DNA from 2 places in the Paenibacillus cineris genome. Region 2 is predicted to be linked to the other one. Evidence: a T-box and tRNA genes for the amino acid it is inferred to sense, from the RefSeq annotation. Region 2 holds a T-box; the other holds one or more tRNA genes.
The links. A T-box is a leader RNA that pairs with one kind of tRNA and senses whether it is charged. The one in region 2 lies ahead of KI379_RS31765 (valine--tRNA ligase), so its partner is inferred to be a tRNA-Val.

Region 1: it encodes a tRNA-Val, which carries the amino acid that the T-box ahead of KI379_RS31765 (valine--tRNA ligase) is inferred to sense. The anticodon was not compared.

The regions. Positions count from the first base shown of each region.
Region 1 covers NZ_BORU01000001.1:4,103,553-4,111,348, reverse strand. The annotation lists gene KI379_RS19205 (hypothetical protein) at 55-219, shown strand; tRNA gene KI379_RS19200 (tRNA-Met) at 326-402, shown strand; tRNA gene KI379_RS19195 (tRNA-Ile) at 441-517, shown strand; tRNA gene KI379_RS19190 (tRNA-Leu) at 543-628, shown strand; tRNA gene KI379_RS19185 (tRNA-Leu) at 781-866, shown strand; gene KI379_RS19180 (uracil-DNA glycosylase) at 1,030-1,698, shown strand; gene KI379_RS19175 (hypothetical protein) at 1,731-2,141, shown strand; gene KI379_RS19170 (AI-2E family transporter) at 2,172-3,254, opposite strand; gene KI379_RS34120 (sporulation protein YjcZ) at 3,466-3,579, shown strand; gene KI379_RS19165 (hypothetical protein) at 3,684-4,175, shown strand; gene KI379_RS19160 (mechanosensitive ion channel protein MscL) at 4,208-4,369, opposite strand; gene KI379_RS19155 (glycerophosphodiester phosphodiesterase) at 4,543-5,283, shown strand; gene KI379_RS19150 (hypothetical protein) at 5,360-5,533, opposite strand; gene KI379_RS19145 (hypothetical protein) at 5,698-5,892, opposite strand; gene KI379_RS19140 (YjfB family protein) at 6,096-6,275, opposite strand; gene KI379_RS19135 (hypothetical protein) at 6,450-6,767, shown strand; tRNA gene KI379_RS19130 (tRNA-Val) at 6,860-6,932, opposite strand; gene KI379_RS19125 (hypothetical protein) at 7,100-7,297, shown strand; gene KI379_RS19120 (GNAT family N-acetyltransferase) at 7,682-7,796, shown strand, end outside.
Region 2 covers NZ_BORU01000005.1:513,071-520,866, forward strand. The annotation lists gene cobA (uroporphyrinogen-III C-methyltransferase) at 1-1,074, shown strand, start outside; gene hemB (porphobilinogen synthase) at 1,131-2,129, shown strand; gene hemL (glutamate-1-semialdehyde 2,1-aminomutase) at 2,196-3,497, shown strand; gene KI379_RS31755 (RluA family pseudouridine synthase) at 3,494-4,390, shown strand; gene KI379_RS31760 (LysM peptidoglycan-binding domain-containing protein) at 4,520-5,968, shown strand; T-box leader at 6,242-6,498, shown strand; gene KI379_RS31765 (valine--tRNA ligase) at 6,557-7,796, shown strand, end outside.

The sequences.
Region 1 (7,796 bases), on a different contig from region 2:
TGCGGCAACAATAGGCATCAAAACAGCTCATCTATGAAAGGAGGGTTAGCAGTAATGCGGTGGGTGTATTTCGGCAAGCTCTACCGGACGAAATTCCAGGCAGGGTGCCTGGCGAAGAGGCTGGAGCAGGACAGCTGGATTTACGGTTATGAAGAGCCGCGGCTCGTTGAAATTTTCCGTTCAAGGAGAGGCAGGTACGGTGTCCGCTTCTTGCCATGACATGGTAGGCTCCAGTGTCCTAACACCAATTCCATAAATAAATACTTGACGCAGTGGGTACATATGCTGTATATTAATTCTTGTCGCTATTTGATATGGTTAATGACGCGGGGTGGAGCAGTCCGGTAGCTCGTCGGGCTCATAACCCGAAGGCCGCAGGTTCAAATCCTGCCCCCGCAACCAATTTAACAGCCATTATCTGTACGGTATATACTTGATCAGGGCCCTTAGCTCAGTTGGTTAGAGCGGTCGGCTCATAACCGACTGGTCGGGGGTTCGAGTCCCTCAGGGCCCACCATATAGCAATATGTAAGAAACAGCATGCCGGGGTGGCGGAATTGGCAGACGCACAGGACTTAAAATCCTGCGGTAGGTGACTACCGTACCGGTTCGAGCCCGGTCCTCGGCATACAGGTAAACCATTCGAAGGAAGCCGGTTCAGTCTTTGACTGAGCCGGTTTTTTTGTGCTCATGGGCGGTAAAAGGAATGGCAATTAAAGGATTGCCGGTATAGGCAAAACATGTTATATTAAATTTTGTCGTCACAAAAGTGATAGACAAGCCGGGATGGCGGAATTGGCAGACGCACAGGACTTAAAATCCTGCGGTAGGTGACTACCGTACCGGTTCGAGCCCGGTTCTCGGCATTGGATTGGAACAAGATGAACAGGGTAAGCTGGTCCGGATCGGGGCCGGCTTATTTTTTTAGCTGCCGTTCAATGCGGTCTGACTTTCATTGATTGTGCGTCGGAAGACGTTTTTCTATAAAAATAGGTTTATATATTTACGAGAGAGGAGAAATGCTTCATGATATTTAATAACGATTGGGACGAGCAGCTGAAGGAAGAAACCGAAAAGGACTATTTTCAGGAACTCCGTTATAAGCTGGCCAAGGAATACAAGCTTCACAAAGTGTACCCGCCGAAAGAGGACCTCTTTAAAGCGCTCAAGCTGACCCCCTATGAGGATACCAAAGTGGTCATTTTGGGACAGGATCCTTATCATGGACCCGGACAGGCCCACGGCCTTAGCTTTTCGGTCAAACCCGGCGTGCGGATTCCACCTTCCCTCGTGAACATTTACAAAGAGCTGCACAGCGATTTGGGCGTGCCGATTCCAAGCCATGGGACGCTGGTGCATTGGGCCGAGCAAGGGGTGCTGCTGCTCAATACGGTGCTGACCGTCCGGGATGGCGAGGCAAATTCGCATAAAGGATTAGGATGGGAGCGATTTACCGATGCTGTCATTGAGAAGCTGAATGAGCGGGATAAGCCGGTCGTGTTCATTCTATGGGGAAGCCATGCCCAGAAAAAAGGAGCTTTTATCGATCGGAAAAAGCATCTGGTGATCCAGTCGGTTCACCCGAGTCCGCTGTCGGTGCACCGCGGTTTTTTTGGAAGCAGGCCGTTTTCCAAAGCCAACGCGTTTTTAGCAGCCCATGGGATCAAGCCGGTCGATTGGGCGATTCCTGACAGGTAACTCATTTTCATGAGAAAGGAGGCGAAAGGGCCATGAAGAACTGGATCGGCAGGCGGGTTACCATCCTGTGCAACGACAAGCTGCATTCCCGGGTCAAGGGGACGCTTCGCAAATGGGATGAACATAACGAATGGCTCGTGCTCGGGCCGCACGACCTGAAGCTGCCGTTTGACGAGGTTTGTACGATCCGGCTTCTTCCCGAAGGGAAAAATGCCCCTGACGCCGCACCTCATTCGGTCGGATATATCATGAAGGACAAACGGCAGTTCGATAACGCCGTGTTGTTCGGGTCCGAGGTCATGATCTGGCGGAAGGACCGTCTGGAAGCATACAGGGCCACCCTGAGCTCGCATAATGCGGAGACGGTGACCCTGTCGGACGGCCGGACTTTTCGGAAAGCGGAGTGCACTTGCGTTGTCCGGTCATTACGTGGCATGCTGTGAGACATTGGTCCTGCGGCATGCTTTTTTTCTTTACTCTTTCATGTCATCGACCTTTTCCGCCAAAAACAGCCCATACCCCCGGACGATAATGATCTTGGCAATCATGTAGACGGGAATGGCCAAAATGACGCCGACGATCCCGGATACGTCTCCGCCGATCAGCAGCAGGACGATGGCCGTCATCGGATGAATGTCCAGCTGCTTGCCGTAAATAATCGGCGTCAGCAGATTATCCTGGATCTGCTGGGAGATGATGATCACGACGAGCGACCATACGGCAACGGAAGGCGAATCGATAAAACCGATGATAACGACCGGAATGGCAGCGATGATCGCACCTACGTAAGGAATCAGGTTCAGGACGATCGAGATCAGCGCGAGCAGCAGAGAGTATGGAAGCCCGATAATGAGGAAGCCGATGTACATCAGCACGCCTAGAATGAGATTCAGCACGACCCTGCCGACGATAAAGTTGCTGAGAGCCGTATCGATTTCCCGCAGCGCTTCTTTCCCTTCCTTCCGATATTTCCGTGGAAGGATGTGCAAAATTTTAGGGGGGAGCTTGCTGCTTTCTTTCAGCATGTAATACAGCACGATCGGAACGGTAGCAATAATGACCACGACATTGGATACGACGGATATAAAATTGGAGATCGAATCCGTTACGGCCATAATTAGACCGTTGAGATATTCACTCACGCGGGCATAAATTTCCGACTCGCTCGGCAGCGCCCTGGCGAAAAAGCTGTTTTTCTGAAGCGCCTCAAACTGCTTCTGCAAATCTTCCACGAAATAAGGCGCGTTTTCGGCAAAAGTGATCACCTGCTCGCGCAGCGTTGGCCATACCAGCACCGAAAACAGGGCGATCAGACCAACGAACACGAGGTAGATCGACAGAATCGAAAGCGACCTTTTCCAGTGGTGCTTTTCCAAGTAATTCACGATAGGCCTCAGCAAGTAATACATGAAACCGGCCAGCATCACCGGGACCAGCAGCAGCTTGAACAGCAGCACGATCGGATTGAAAATAAACTTTACTTTGGCACCCAAATAAATAATTAAAAGCGCCGCGATGATACCCAGACATGTACGAAAATATTTGCTCTGCAGCAATCAAATCCCCCCAGCCTTCATGGACCAGCCTATGTAACGGTCTGTTTCCTCTTTTACAACCCATTAACCAAATGTCATGAGGATGATTCAGGGAGCTCCTGCCATCGCTCCGGAAGGGTAACAGTTTGAGGCAATCCGGGTATTCGTACAGTCAAACCGCAGGTGAACTGCATAATATAGGTTGACCCCATGAAAAAGGAGGTTCAAACCTATGAGCGGAGTCGTAGGCGGCGTTGGTTATCCAGGCGGAGTTTTCAAATCGACGGGAGCGATCTTGGTCCTTTTCATCCTCTTGGTCATTATTTTGAGCTCCTGTTTTTGTTAAGGCGGAACACAACACATCCTGGCGGTATTCGGCCGGGATGTTTTTTTATGCCCGCGTTAGTTTACCTAATTACATACAGTCATTTAACCTGGGAGGGATTGAGGATGAACCAACTCGTGATCGCATTGTTCCGGACGAGACAGGATACGGCGCTGGCGGTCAGCGCGCTTTGGGAGCGTCAATTTGACAAAAAGGACGTGTCGCTGCTTGCCCTTGACAAGAGACAGTTATTTATCGTATGCCGGGATACCGGCTTGAAAGAACCCGTGTCCAGGCATGGTACCAGCGGGTTGTTCGGCGAAATCCGGGATTTAACCTCGAGCCTGACGCTGCGGGATCAAGTCACCTGGGCATCGGGACCGGCAGCGGCCAAACTTGGGGGGGCGGAAGTCGGGGGGAAGAACGACGGGCTGATTGTCAGTCTGGTGGGGATTGGCGTCCCCGAAGGGGATGCAGAAAACTATGAGAAGCTGCTGATTCAGGGGCATTTTATGGTCATTGTGGAGTGCAGTAAGGAGCGAAGCATCGAAGCGCAGCATGTTCTTGAGTCCCATGGGTGCGTCGAGACGAGAAAAGAAAAGCGTGTATCGACATAAAAAAAGGCGATCGAGTACCGATCCCCTTACTGTCAATAAATGATTCTCCGGCTTAAGTTAACGGCCGTTCCGTATTTTTTGCTGAGGATCTTGGCCTCTTCGGTGACGTAGGCGAGGATATGCTGCAGCCGCTGGGTGGCCGGCCGGATGGTTTCTTTGACTTCTCCATGGACGATGACGTCAAACACGATCATGATCGAATACCTCCTTATATGCGGGATAAATCCATGATAAAATACAACCATCAGAGAGGAATCAATTTGGATGGAGCGGTTTGTAAACTCTACGGTTTATACTCGCATTACATAAGACGGGTACGATAAGTTGGTAAGGTTTGCGAGAATACCAGTCGGGAGGTTGAAAGAAGTTGGATTCGATTATTAATTTTGCCCACCGGGGCGCATCTGCGGTATGTCCGGAAAATACGATGGCCGCTTTTGCCCGCAGTTTGGAGCTTGGTGCCACAGGGATTGAAACCGATGTTCAGTTAACCCGGGACGGCCGGCTTGTCCTGATTCACGACGAAACGTTGTCCCGGACGACAAACGGGAGCGGGTGGGTCAAAGACCATGACCTGGAAGAGCTGCGCAAGCTGGACGCCGGCAGCTGGTTCCATCCCGATTTTGGGGAGGAGCGCCTTCCGCTGCTGGAAGAGCTGCTGGAGCTGGTTCAGGACACCGGGACCGTCGTCAATATCGAGTTGAAAAATACGAAGGTACCTTATGCAGGGCTTGAGGAAAAGGTCATCGACTTGGTAAGAAGCTATAACCTGAGCGAGCGGATCGTCATCTCAAGCTTCAATCACTATTCCCTGCGGCTCTGCAAGCAGCTCGCGCCTGAAATCCGCACCGGCATTTTGTACATGGAGGGACTGTATGAGCCGTGGGAATATGCCCGCAGCGTTGAAGCCGACGCCTTGCACGCCTACCATTTTGCGGTGCTGCCTGAATTTGTGGCGGGAGCGAAGGCGGCCGGTAAGGTATACCACCCATGGACGGTCAACGAAGAAGAGGAAATGCAGCGTCTTATCGACGCAGGGGCAGCGGGTATCATCACCGACTACCCGGATAAGCTGGCGGCGCTGCTGAGCGCTTCAGTGCGCTCTTAAACAACGATAACCCGATGCCACGGCGGCATCGGGTTATTTTGTGTCTGAAAATTCTCCAGAACAGTGAGGGAACGCGTCACCCTTGATGATCCGGTGAATCCCCGTTCGACGGATGTTTACCTTTCTTCAAATCCCGCGCCCCTTCTTCCAGCACGTCTTCAATCATGTCCGTGGATGACGGCGTTTCATGATCGGGATCCGGAATGGGGTCGACCCCGGGGAAACGATCCTCTTCATTCGGTTTATTCATCGCCACACGTCCTTCCCGTAGAATCGTTGGTACTTCCATAGTGTGTTCCTTATATGTAAGGATAAACCGTTCCAAGAGCCGCTGAACCACATTTTCCTGCACCTTACGAGCCGAAAGGTTAATCGGTAAATAAAAATAAAGCCGCCCAGGCAGGGCAGCGAATATTAACGAATATGAATGAGGCGTGAAAGATGGCCGACTTCATCCAGCGGAATCCACATGGAGCCGTACACCGTCCGCATCTTTAAAGTGCCCGGATCATCGGATTTCTCGGGGATGCCGGTGATGGATTCACCATCCAAATTTTGAACGAATAATTGATGGCCGCGGCGGATCGCCATTTCAATTTCCTTTTCCATGAGACTATTCTCCCGTATCCACATACTGGTAAGACTTTTGTATCAATAACTATCTTTATCATAAGATAATTTTCGTCTGTTGGATAGAGAACGAATGTTTGATTGGTGGGGATATGGACCTAAAATATGAATATAATTTGAACGGATGTGCTGAAAAATAAAAAAAACCTCCGTCTGGAGGGGCAGAAAAGAAAGCCGAGCAGCTAAATCCGGATGTCTAGACGGTTTCCCAAATGGGGTACGGCGCTGCTATCCAGCATTTTGACCAGGGATTGACCGTCTTGCGAGGCTTGATCCTTAGCGATTTTAAGCACCTGGATGCTCACATTTTGAGCCAGCCGGGACTGGCTCATGGCCATCGATAAAGCAGGGATATCCATCATAAGCCTCCTCTATGTAAAATGGGTAACATCTATGTTATCGGATTTTCGGTGTGATTTATAAAATAGATGCCGCCCGGGAACCAAGTTCCCGGGCGTGCGATCAGAGAGGTGTCATGCTGATTTCATCCGAAAAATCCGGAATTAATACATGTCTCCACCGAAGTGATCGCGACAGTGGCATCTTTTATGGTGGCGTTTTTTGAAGTGGTGGTGCTGTTTGTGAATCTTATGGCAGGAAACATGCTTTTCTTTGTGAACCTTTTTGATTACAGGTTCCCAGTCCACTTTGACGAATATCGTTTTCTTGATTTCTTTTTTGAGGACGACTGGTTTTGGTTTGCGGACATGGCAGCGACGGCCGTGATCATGTTCGTGGAAAAAGAATTTACCCATTTGGTTACCCCACCTTTGTTGGAAAATGTGAAACCTGAGATATCGTATGTAACGGTTTCCTTAGCAATCACGGCGGAGGTCCATGCGGGAACAAAATAGATGATTATCTTAACGGGGCAGGGCCAAAACTCTGCAGGTCTGAAAATAACAAAAAAACCCTTGAAGCCTTAAGCTTCAAGGGTTTCTATAGATGATCTGCAGTGGGCTCGAACCACTGACCCCCACCCTGTCAAGATGGTGCTCTCCCAGCTGAGCTAGCAGATCGTACAAGTCAGATACATTTAATATAATAACAGCGCCGTAGTTAGCTGTCAATCATTTTATTTTGCTCACGGTGAATGGCATGCACAATTTGTTTGCCGCTCATGATTAGAAGCTATCCAAACGGGCGAAAACTAAAGTATATTTCGAAACAGAAGGAGTGGCACGGTATGCCGAACAAAGGCGGGCTGCTCGCGGCAGGGATGTGCCTGCTGCTTGCCGGATGCTCCCCCGCGGGTGAGTTTTCGGATGCGCAGGAGCCGATCAAGCCCGGTTCAACAATGGCCGACTCACCGATTATGCTGGACGTTTACGGCAAATCGGTCAGCGAGGATGTGTATTCCAAGGGCCCTATTACGCCGCCCTGATTCTTTGGACAAGACAAGGGCCCGTGCTCCGACTGCACCGGCCCTTTTTTTAGATATAAGAAAGTATTTGCATCGGAGATTCGGTTTCCTTATATCGCATGAAAAACTTCCGCAAAACGCGGTCTATCTTCCGTGAGTGTTCGTCGATAAACGTTTTTCTTATTCCTCATCCCATTTGCGCGAATACCCTTTTTGGATGACATAAATGAATGAATAGATCAAGATGGCTGATAAAATGACGATCAGCGCAATGGTCATGCCCATAACGATCCATGGTCTCCCTTCCATAGAGCTCTCATGAGTCAACTATACAGGAAAATCATTTTTTTGTATAATGATTCAGCCGTGTTTTTTATATTGATTGCATGAAAGAGAGGGTAACCGATGCCTGCAGAAATAGTATACGTGACGACCCCCGAGCAGCTGGAACATGCGCTGGACATCCGCCAGGAGGTGTTCGTCAAGGAACAAAACGTGCCCGCCGACCTGGAGATCGACG
Region 2 (7,796 bases):
GTTACGAACGCGACCGGAACGCTGGTCTTTATGATGGGCGTGGCCAAGATCGGTTATATCGCCGAGCAGCTGATGCGCCATGGACGTAAGCCCGGCACGCCGGTGGCCTTGATCCGGTGGGGGACGCGGGCGGAGCAGGCGGTGCTCGCCGGGACGCTCGCCGACATCGCGGAGAAAGTAGAGCAGGCGGACTTTCAGCCGCCGGCCGTCATCGTTGTCGGCGACGTCGTGCGGCAGCGCGAGCAGCTCAAATGGGCGGAGTCGCTGCCGCTGTTCGGCAAGCGGATCCTCGTCACCCGCTCCCGGGCTCAGGCAAGCGATCTGGTCAACCGGATCGAGGAGCTCGGCGGGGAGCCCTACGAATTTCCGGTGATCGAGACAGTGTATCCCGAAGCGCCCGAGCTTAAGCAGGGCCTCAAGGACGCCTTCGACCGGCTCGGTGAATACGACTGGGTGTTCTTCACAAGCACCAACGGCGTCGACTACTTCTTCCGCCATTTGAAGGAGCAAGGGAAGGACATCCGGCAGCTGCACCGGGCGCGGATGGCGGCGGTCGGCCCGGCCACAGCCGAGGCGCTCGGGCAGCGGGGCATCATCCCCGTGGAGCTGCCGGACCGCTTCCAGCAGGAAGGACTGATCGAGTCGCTGGGCAGCCAGCTGCTCGCCGGCCAGAAGGTCTTCCTCCCGCGCGGGGATCTGGCACGAAACTGGCTGCCTGACAAGCTCGCGGAGATGGGACTCGAGGTCACCAGCGCGGTGATGTACCAGACGATCGCCGGGCGGGAGGACGATCCCGAATTGATCCGGCTGCTGGAAGAGGGCGGGATTCATGCCGTGACGTTCACCAGCTCGTCGACGGTGAACAATCTGCTCTCGATTTTGCAGCGGATGGGAGTGCAGGACCCGGCAGCGCTGCTGCAGGGTGTGGAAGTTGCATGTATTGGAGAAATTACGGCCAAGACAGCCCGTGACGCGGGCCTTGAAGTAGGCATCATTGCCGAAGAAGCGACGTTGGACAGCCTTGTCCGGTCGCTGTGCCTGTGGAACGCGGAAGCTGCGGCCGCATCAGAATAGAAGGGTCTGGGATGACCCTAGACTCGTAAATATCTACCAACAGGAGGTTTACAGCTATGAGTTTTCCAATGGTAAGACACCGGCGCCTCCGCCAGTCCGTGGGCATGCGGAACATGGTGCGCGAAACGGTGCTGAACGTGAATGACCTGATCATGCCGATTTTTGTAACCTATGGAGAAAACATAAAAAACGAGATTTCATCCATGCCGGGAGTCTATCATTTTTCGCTGGACCGGCTGAAAGAAGAAGTGGACGAAATTGCCTCCCTCGGCATTCCTGCCGTGCTGTTGTTCGGCATTCCGGAAACGAAGGACGGCATCGGCTCCTCGGCCTTTGCGGAAGACGGCATCGTGCAGGAAGCCACACGCCTGATCAAGTCCTGGTATCCGGACCTGCTCGTCGTAGCCGACACTTGCCTCTGCGAGTTTACGGATCATGGACACTGCGGCATGGTGCATACCTATGAACGGGATGGCCATGTGTGCGGCGACGTCATGAACGATGAATCGCTGGAGCTGCTGGTCAAAACGGCGGTGTCCCAGGCGAAAGCCGGCGCCGATATTATCGCCCCGTCCAACATGATGGACGGCTTCGTGCAGGCGATCCGCGCAGGGCTTGACGAGAACGGATTTGAGCATATTCCGATCATGTCTTATTCGGTCAAATATGCTTCCGCCTTCTACGGCCCATTCCGCGAGGCAGCCGACTCGGCACCTCAGTTCGGCGACCGCAAAACGTACCAGATGGATCCGGCCAACGCGCGCGAAGCGCTGCGTGAAGCGGAATCCGATGTGCTTGAAGGGGCCGACATGCTGATGGTCAAGCCTTCTTTGTCCTATATGGACATTATGCGCACGCTGAAAGATCAGTTCGACCTTCCGCTCGTCGCCTACAATGTGAGCGGGGAGTACTCCATGGTCAAAGCGGCGGCCATTCAAGGCTGGATCGACGAAAAAGCCGTAGTGCAGGAAATGCTGACGAGCATGAAGCGCGCCGGCGCGGATATCATTATTACTTATTTTGCCAAAGACGTAGCCCGGTGGATCAAGGGATAACCGAAGCATCGGAGCAAAATCCCCGCATTGCGGGGTGATTTAAACCGATAGATTGGAGTGAATGACATGAGCAGTATGTCAGGAAAGCGCAAGGAGGAGGCTTCCCGGACGGCCTTTGAAGAAGCCAAGCAATATATCCCCGGCGGGGTGAACAGCCCGGTCCGCGCCTTTAAATCGGTCGGCCTTACGCCGATTTATGTGGACCATGCCCAAGGATCGCGCGTGTACGATATTGATGGCAACAGTTTTATCGACTACGTCGGCTCCTGGGGACCCCTGATTATGGGACACGCCCATCCGGAAGTGATTGCTGCGGTTCAGGAAACGGCGGCCAAAGGCACGAGCTTCGGCGCGCCTACGCTGATTGAGACGGAGATGGCCAAGCTCGTGTGCGAGCGTGTCCCTTCGATCGACATCGTCCGGATGGTCAATTCCGGTACGGAAGCGACGATGAGCGCGATTCGTCTGGCCCGCGGGTACACGGGACGCAGCAAAATTTTGAAATTCGAAGGCTCCTATCACGGACACGCGGACAGCCTGCTCATCAAAGCCGGCTCCGGGGTGGCGACACTGGGTCTGCCTGACAGCCCGGGCGTGCCGGAAAGCGTGGCCAGCAATACGATCACGGTCGCGTATAACGACCTTGAGTCCGTAAAGCTTGCCTTTGAACGTTTTGGCGAGGAGATCGCCTGCGTCATCGTGGAGCCGGTAGCCGGCAACATGGGCGTCGTACCTCCGCTTCCGGGCTTTCTGGAAGGCTTGCGCGAAATTACTACAAAATATGGCAGCCTGCTCATTTTTGATGAGGTCATGACCGGGTTCCGCGTTCATTTGAACTGTGCCCAAGGCCGGTTCGGCATTACGCCTGACCTGACTTGCCTTGGCAAGGTTATCGGCGGCGGACTGCCTGTCGGCGCATACGGCGGCAAACGCGAAATTATGGAAAAAGTGGCGCCGTCCGGTCCGATTTACCAAGCGGGCACGCTGAGCGGAAATCCGCTGGCCATGGCGGCTGGGTTTACGACGCTGAAGCTCCTGACGCCTGCTGTATATGACCAGCTGGAAGAGCGCGCAGCCCGTCTGGAGGCCGGTTTTGTAAAAAATGCCAAAGAGCTTGGCATTCCGGTGACGATTAACCGCGTCGGTTCCATGGTATGTCCTTTCTTCACGGAAGGGCCTGTCGTGAATTACGATACGGCGAAGACGAGCGACATTCCGCGCTTCACCAAATATTTCGGCAATCTGATTGAGGAAGGCGTGAGCGTGGCTCCTTCCCAATTTGAGGGGATGTTTGTATCGGCTGCCCACAGCATCGAAGACATCGATGCGACGATTGAAGCCAACTACAACGCCCTTAAGCAGCTGTGAGCCTGAACCACTGGCTCCGGCGCGGGGAATGGCTGGAGCTGGCTCCGGGCAAAAAAATCGCATCGGCCGCGGACCGCGAAGCGGCGACCGCGGCGTGGCTGCTGAACGAGGCAGGCATGCCGGAGAAGCTGCTTGGACAGCTTCAGGCATCAAATGGCATCGAGTGGAAAGGGGACCGGCTTCGGCTGGCCCTTTTTGCTGCCCGCAAGGCGGGGATCGAGCCGATCTGGACGGATCTCACCGTGCTGTACGAGGACGACTTCTGCCTGGTCGTTCACAAGCCTGCCGGGATGAAGGTTCACCCGGATGGGCACTCCGACGAAATCACGTTGGATCATGCCGTGGCCGCCCATTATCAGATGCAGGGGGAAGAGATTGCGGTCAGGCATATTCATCGGCTCGACCAGCATACCACCGGGCCCGTGCTGTATGCCAAAAATGACTGGGCGCAGCTTGTGCTGGACAAGGAGATGAGCGGCAAGCGGATTTCGCGGATTTACGCCGCTTTTGTCGAGGGGCGGATCCCTGCGGAGCTGAAGGTCATCGACCTGCCCATCGGTAAGGACCGCCATCACAAGCAGCGCAGACGGGTGTCTTTGGGAGGGCAATCTGCGGTGACCCGGATTCTCCATGCTGAAGCAGGGAATCAAGCCAGCCTCGTCTACTTGGAACTGGAAACCGGAAGGACGCATCAGATCCGCGTTCATCTCAGTCATGTCGGCCACCCGCTGCTGGGCGATGCCCTGTACGGCGGAAGCATGTCCGCCATCGGCAGGCAGGCGCTTCACGGGGAGCGTCTCTCATTCGCCCATCCGCTCACACGCGAGCAGATTGAGGTGAGCGATCCGTGGCCCGAGGATATGGAGCGTCTCAAAGCCCTTGTGAGAGCGTAAACCTAAGTATCATATGAAAACTGGCATGCTCCTCTTTTTAAAGCATATAAATAGAACGAGTAACGATTTTGGCTCGTGCTGTGGGGATGGCCCACGGTTAGAAATATGCCGAAAAGGAGGACGTTATTTGTGTTTGACCAGTCCTACGGTTTACGCTTTGACATTTACGAACGCATCCATTTAAACGAAGACGTGGCGGGTATCGAAGAACTCGAGGAAATCGAGCTGCTTCCGCATATTCAAGTGATCAGCCAGGACGAACAAGCCAGTCTGCGCGGGCATCTGCTCCTGTCGGGGCTGTACAGAAGCGAAGGTGAGGAAGAAGGGACGCAGCGGCTGGAGCATTTCATTCCAGTGGAGATTACGGTTCCCTTGAACCGGGTAACCTCGCTGGATGACATTGCGGTGGAAATCGAGAATTTTGACGTCGACCTGCTGTCCAAACGGAGCCTGAATATTACGGGCGTTCTTTCTCTGCGCGGCATCGAGACTCAGGCCGCGGAATCACCCGCCTGGAAAGCGGACGAATTCACGGTGGTTCATGCACCGGATGAGGACCTTCCGGAGGAAGCGGCGATCTTCGCGCAAGAGCGGGAGGAAGAACCGGCTTCGGCAGAACCGGAACAGCGTGAATTCACGCCGCCGGACGACCCTGCGCCTGTCTGGACCGCACCGGCTCCGTCCTTTACGCCGCCTCAGTCCCAAATTCAGGCAGAGCAGCTGGAACAGGTTCCGATCGAAGCCGCGGAAGCCAGTGACTCGGATGAAGCACGGGAAGCGGCAGCCTGGGAAGCCGCATGGCAAGCGGCTGCTGTTCCTCCGTCCGAGCCGGAGGAAGCGGCTGTGCCTCAGGCGTCGGATTCCCGCGAAACAGCGCCGTCTACCGCATGGGAATCTGCCCGCGAACCTGAGCGGGAAGCGGCAGCGCCTCCGCCGCAGGTGGCCGGATTATCCGCTTTACATACGGACAAGGAATCATCGGAGCGGACAGCGGAGCCCCAGTACCCGAACAAGTGGCATTTTGAGCATGAAGAGGAGTCGGAGCTGCTGCATCCGGAAGCGACGGCGGTTCAGGCGGATGAAGAGCAGGAAGAAGACATCTATTTGAACGCGGCGGGTAAAGACCCGTTCAGCGAGCCTACGTTCCCGTTTGGAGCTTTCCAGGATAAAGTTCAGCAGGAAGAACCGCCTGAAGACCGGGAAATGCGGATTGCGCTCGGAAGCAAGAAGGAACCCGAGTCCGGCGAGAAGGAAGCGATCGGCTTTTCCTCGATCTTGTCCTCAAGCCGTTCGATCAAGGAGCTTGAGTACCAGCAGGCGCAGGAGGAGCAGCAGGCTGCTGATGCCATCGCCAGCGCGGGTGCTGCTGAAGCCGATGATATCAAATGGAAGAACCTGTTCCTCGGCAGTATCTCCGAGCAGACTCCGTTCCGTAAGGTCCGGCTGTGCATCGTTCAGCGGGAGGAGACGCTCGAGACGATCGCTGACCGTTATCAGCTGACGCCGCGGGAGCTTGTGCTGTACAACCGGCTGGCGGACCAGACCGTGCAGGAAGGTCAAATTCTGTATATCCCGTAACGTTTTTGAGGCAATCAGAAGAGCTTGGCGCTTTGCGGCGCCAGGCTCTTTTTTTGTTTCCGGGATGAGGTCTGCCTGAACACGGGAAAATGGTCCTGCACTTTGGGCCAAGGGAAGTTGACTATCGACATGAAGCGCGTTATTATGGAGTATATGTTTTGCAGAAAAACATCAACGAACGTCAAATACAGAAGACATCGAATTTGGCCGAAGTTTTTCTTGCGATATGAAACGCTTCAGCTTCGCTGAAAAATGATCCATTTCACCATCTTCACAAAAACGATGAACGGGAAGAGTAGGCGGTATTGCCCTTCAGAGAGCGGAATTGCAGCGCTGGAAGATTCCGCAGGATGCAGCTGTCCGAAGTCGCCCGGAAGTTGTCGGTTTGAGCACTTGCGCCGAAAGCGCGGGAGGTAGAGCCGGCCGGCTGCAGCCGTTATCTGTACGAAGTGTTGCGAAGGCATGCGTGTTTGTGCTTGCTGTCGCAAAACAAAGGTGGTACCGCGAAAGAACAGCCTTTCGTCCTTTGAGGACGAAAGGTTTTTTGTATTTTTGGCAAAGCTGATCTTGTGATGGAGGATGAACAATATGACAGACCAGGAAAACCAAGCAACAACCGGGATGCCGACGACGTATGACCCGAAATCGGCCGAGAAGAAATGGTACAAATACTGGATCGACGGCCAGTATTTCAAAGCCGGGCAGAAGCCCGAGGCGGAGCCGTATACGATCGTGATTCCGCCGCCAAACGTAACAGGGATGCTCCATATCGGGCACGCCCTCGACTTTACCCTGCAGGATATTCTGATTCGCACGAAGCGGATGCAGGGGTACGACGCCTTGTGGCTTCCGGGCTCGGACCATGCGGGCATCGCGACGCAGACCAAGGTGGAGCAGAAGCTGCGTGAGCAGAATATTAGCCGCCACGACCTGGGGCGCGAGAAGTTCCTGGAGAAAGTGTGGGAATGGAAGGACCAATACGCGGAAACGATTCATGAACAGTGGGCCAAAATGGGCTTTTCGCTGGATTACTCCAGAGAGCGGTTTACGCTTGACGAAGGTCTGTCCAAGGCGGTTCGCGAAGTTTTCGTGAAACTCTATGAAAAAGGGCTGATCTACCGCGGCAAAAAGATCATCAACTGGGATCCGGCCGCCAGAACCGCCTTGTCCGATATTGAGGTTGAATATAAAGAAGTCAACGGCCATCTGTATCATTTGCAGTATCCGCTGAAGGACGGAAGCGGCCACATTACGGTAGCGACCACGCGTCCTGAGACGATGCTTGGCGATACGGCGGTAGCGGTTCATCCGAAAGACGAGCGCTACAAGGATATGATCGGCAAGATGCTCGTGCTTCCGATTGTCGGACGCGAGATTCCGATTATCGCCGACGAGTACGTGGAACGCGAATTCGGCAGCGGCGCCGTGAAAATTACTCCGGCACACGATCCGAACGATTTTGAGGTGGGATTGCGCCACGATCTGCCGCAAATCATCGTGATGGACGAGACCGGCACGATGAATGACCAGGCCGCGAAGTACGAAGGCATGGACCGGGCCGATTGCCGCAAGCAGATCGTTCAGGATTTGAAGGATCTCGGCGTGCTGATCAAAATCGAAGACCATGTGCACCAGGTAGGGCACAGCGAGCGCACAGGAGCCGTAGTCGAGCCTTACCTGTCGACGCAGTGGTTCGTTAAAATGCAGCCGCTCGCGGAAAGAGCCATCGAGGCGCAAAAGGCGGGCAAAGGGGTACGCTTCGTTCCGGATCGTTTCGAGAAAACGTACCTGAACTGGATCGAAAACGTCCGGGATTGGTGTATTTCCC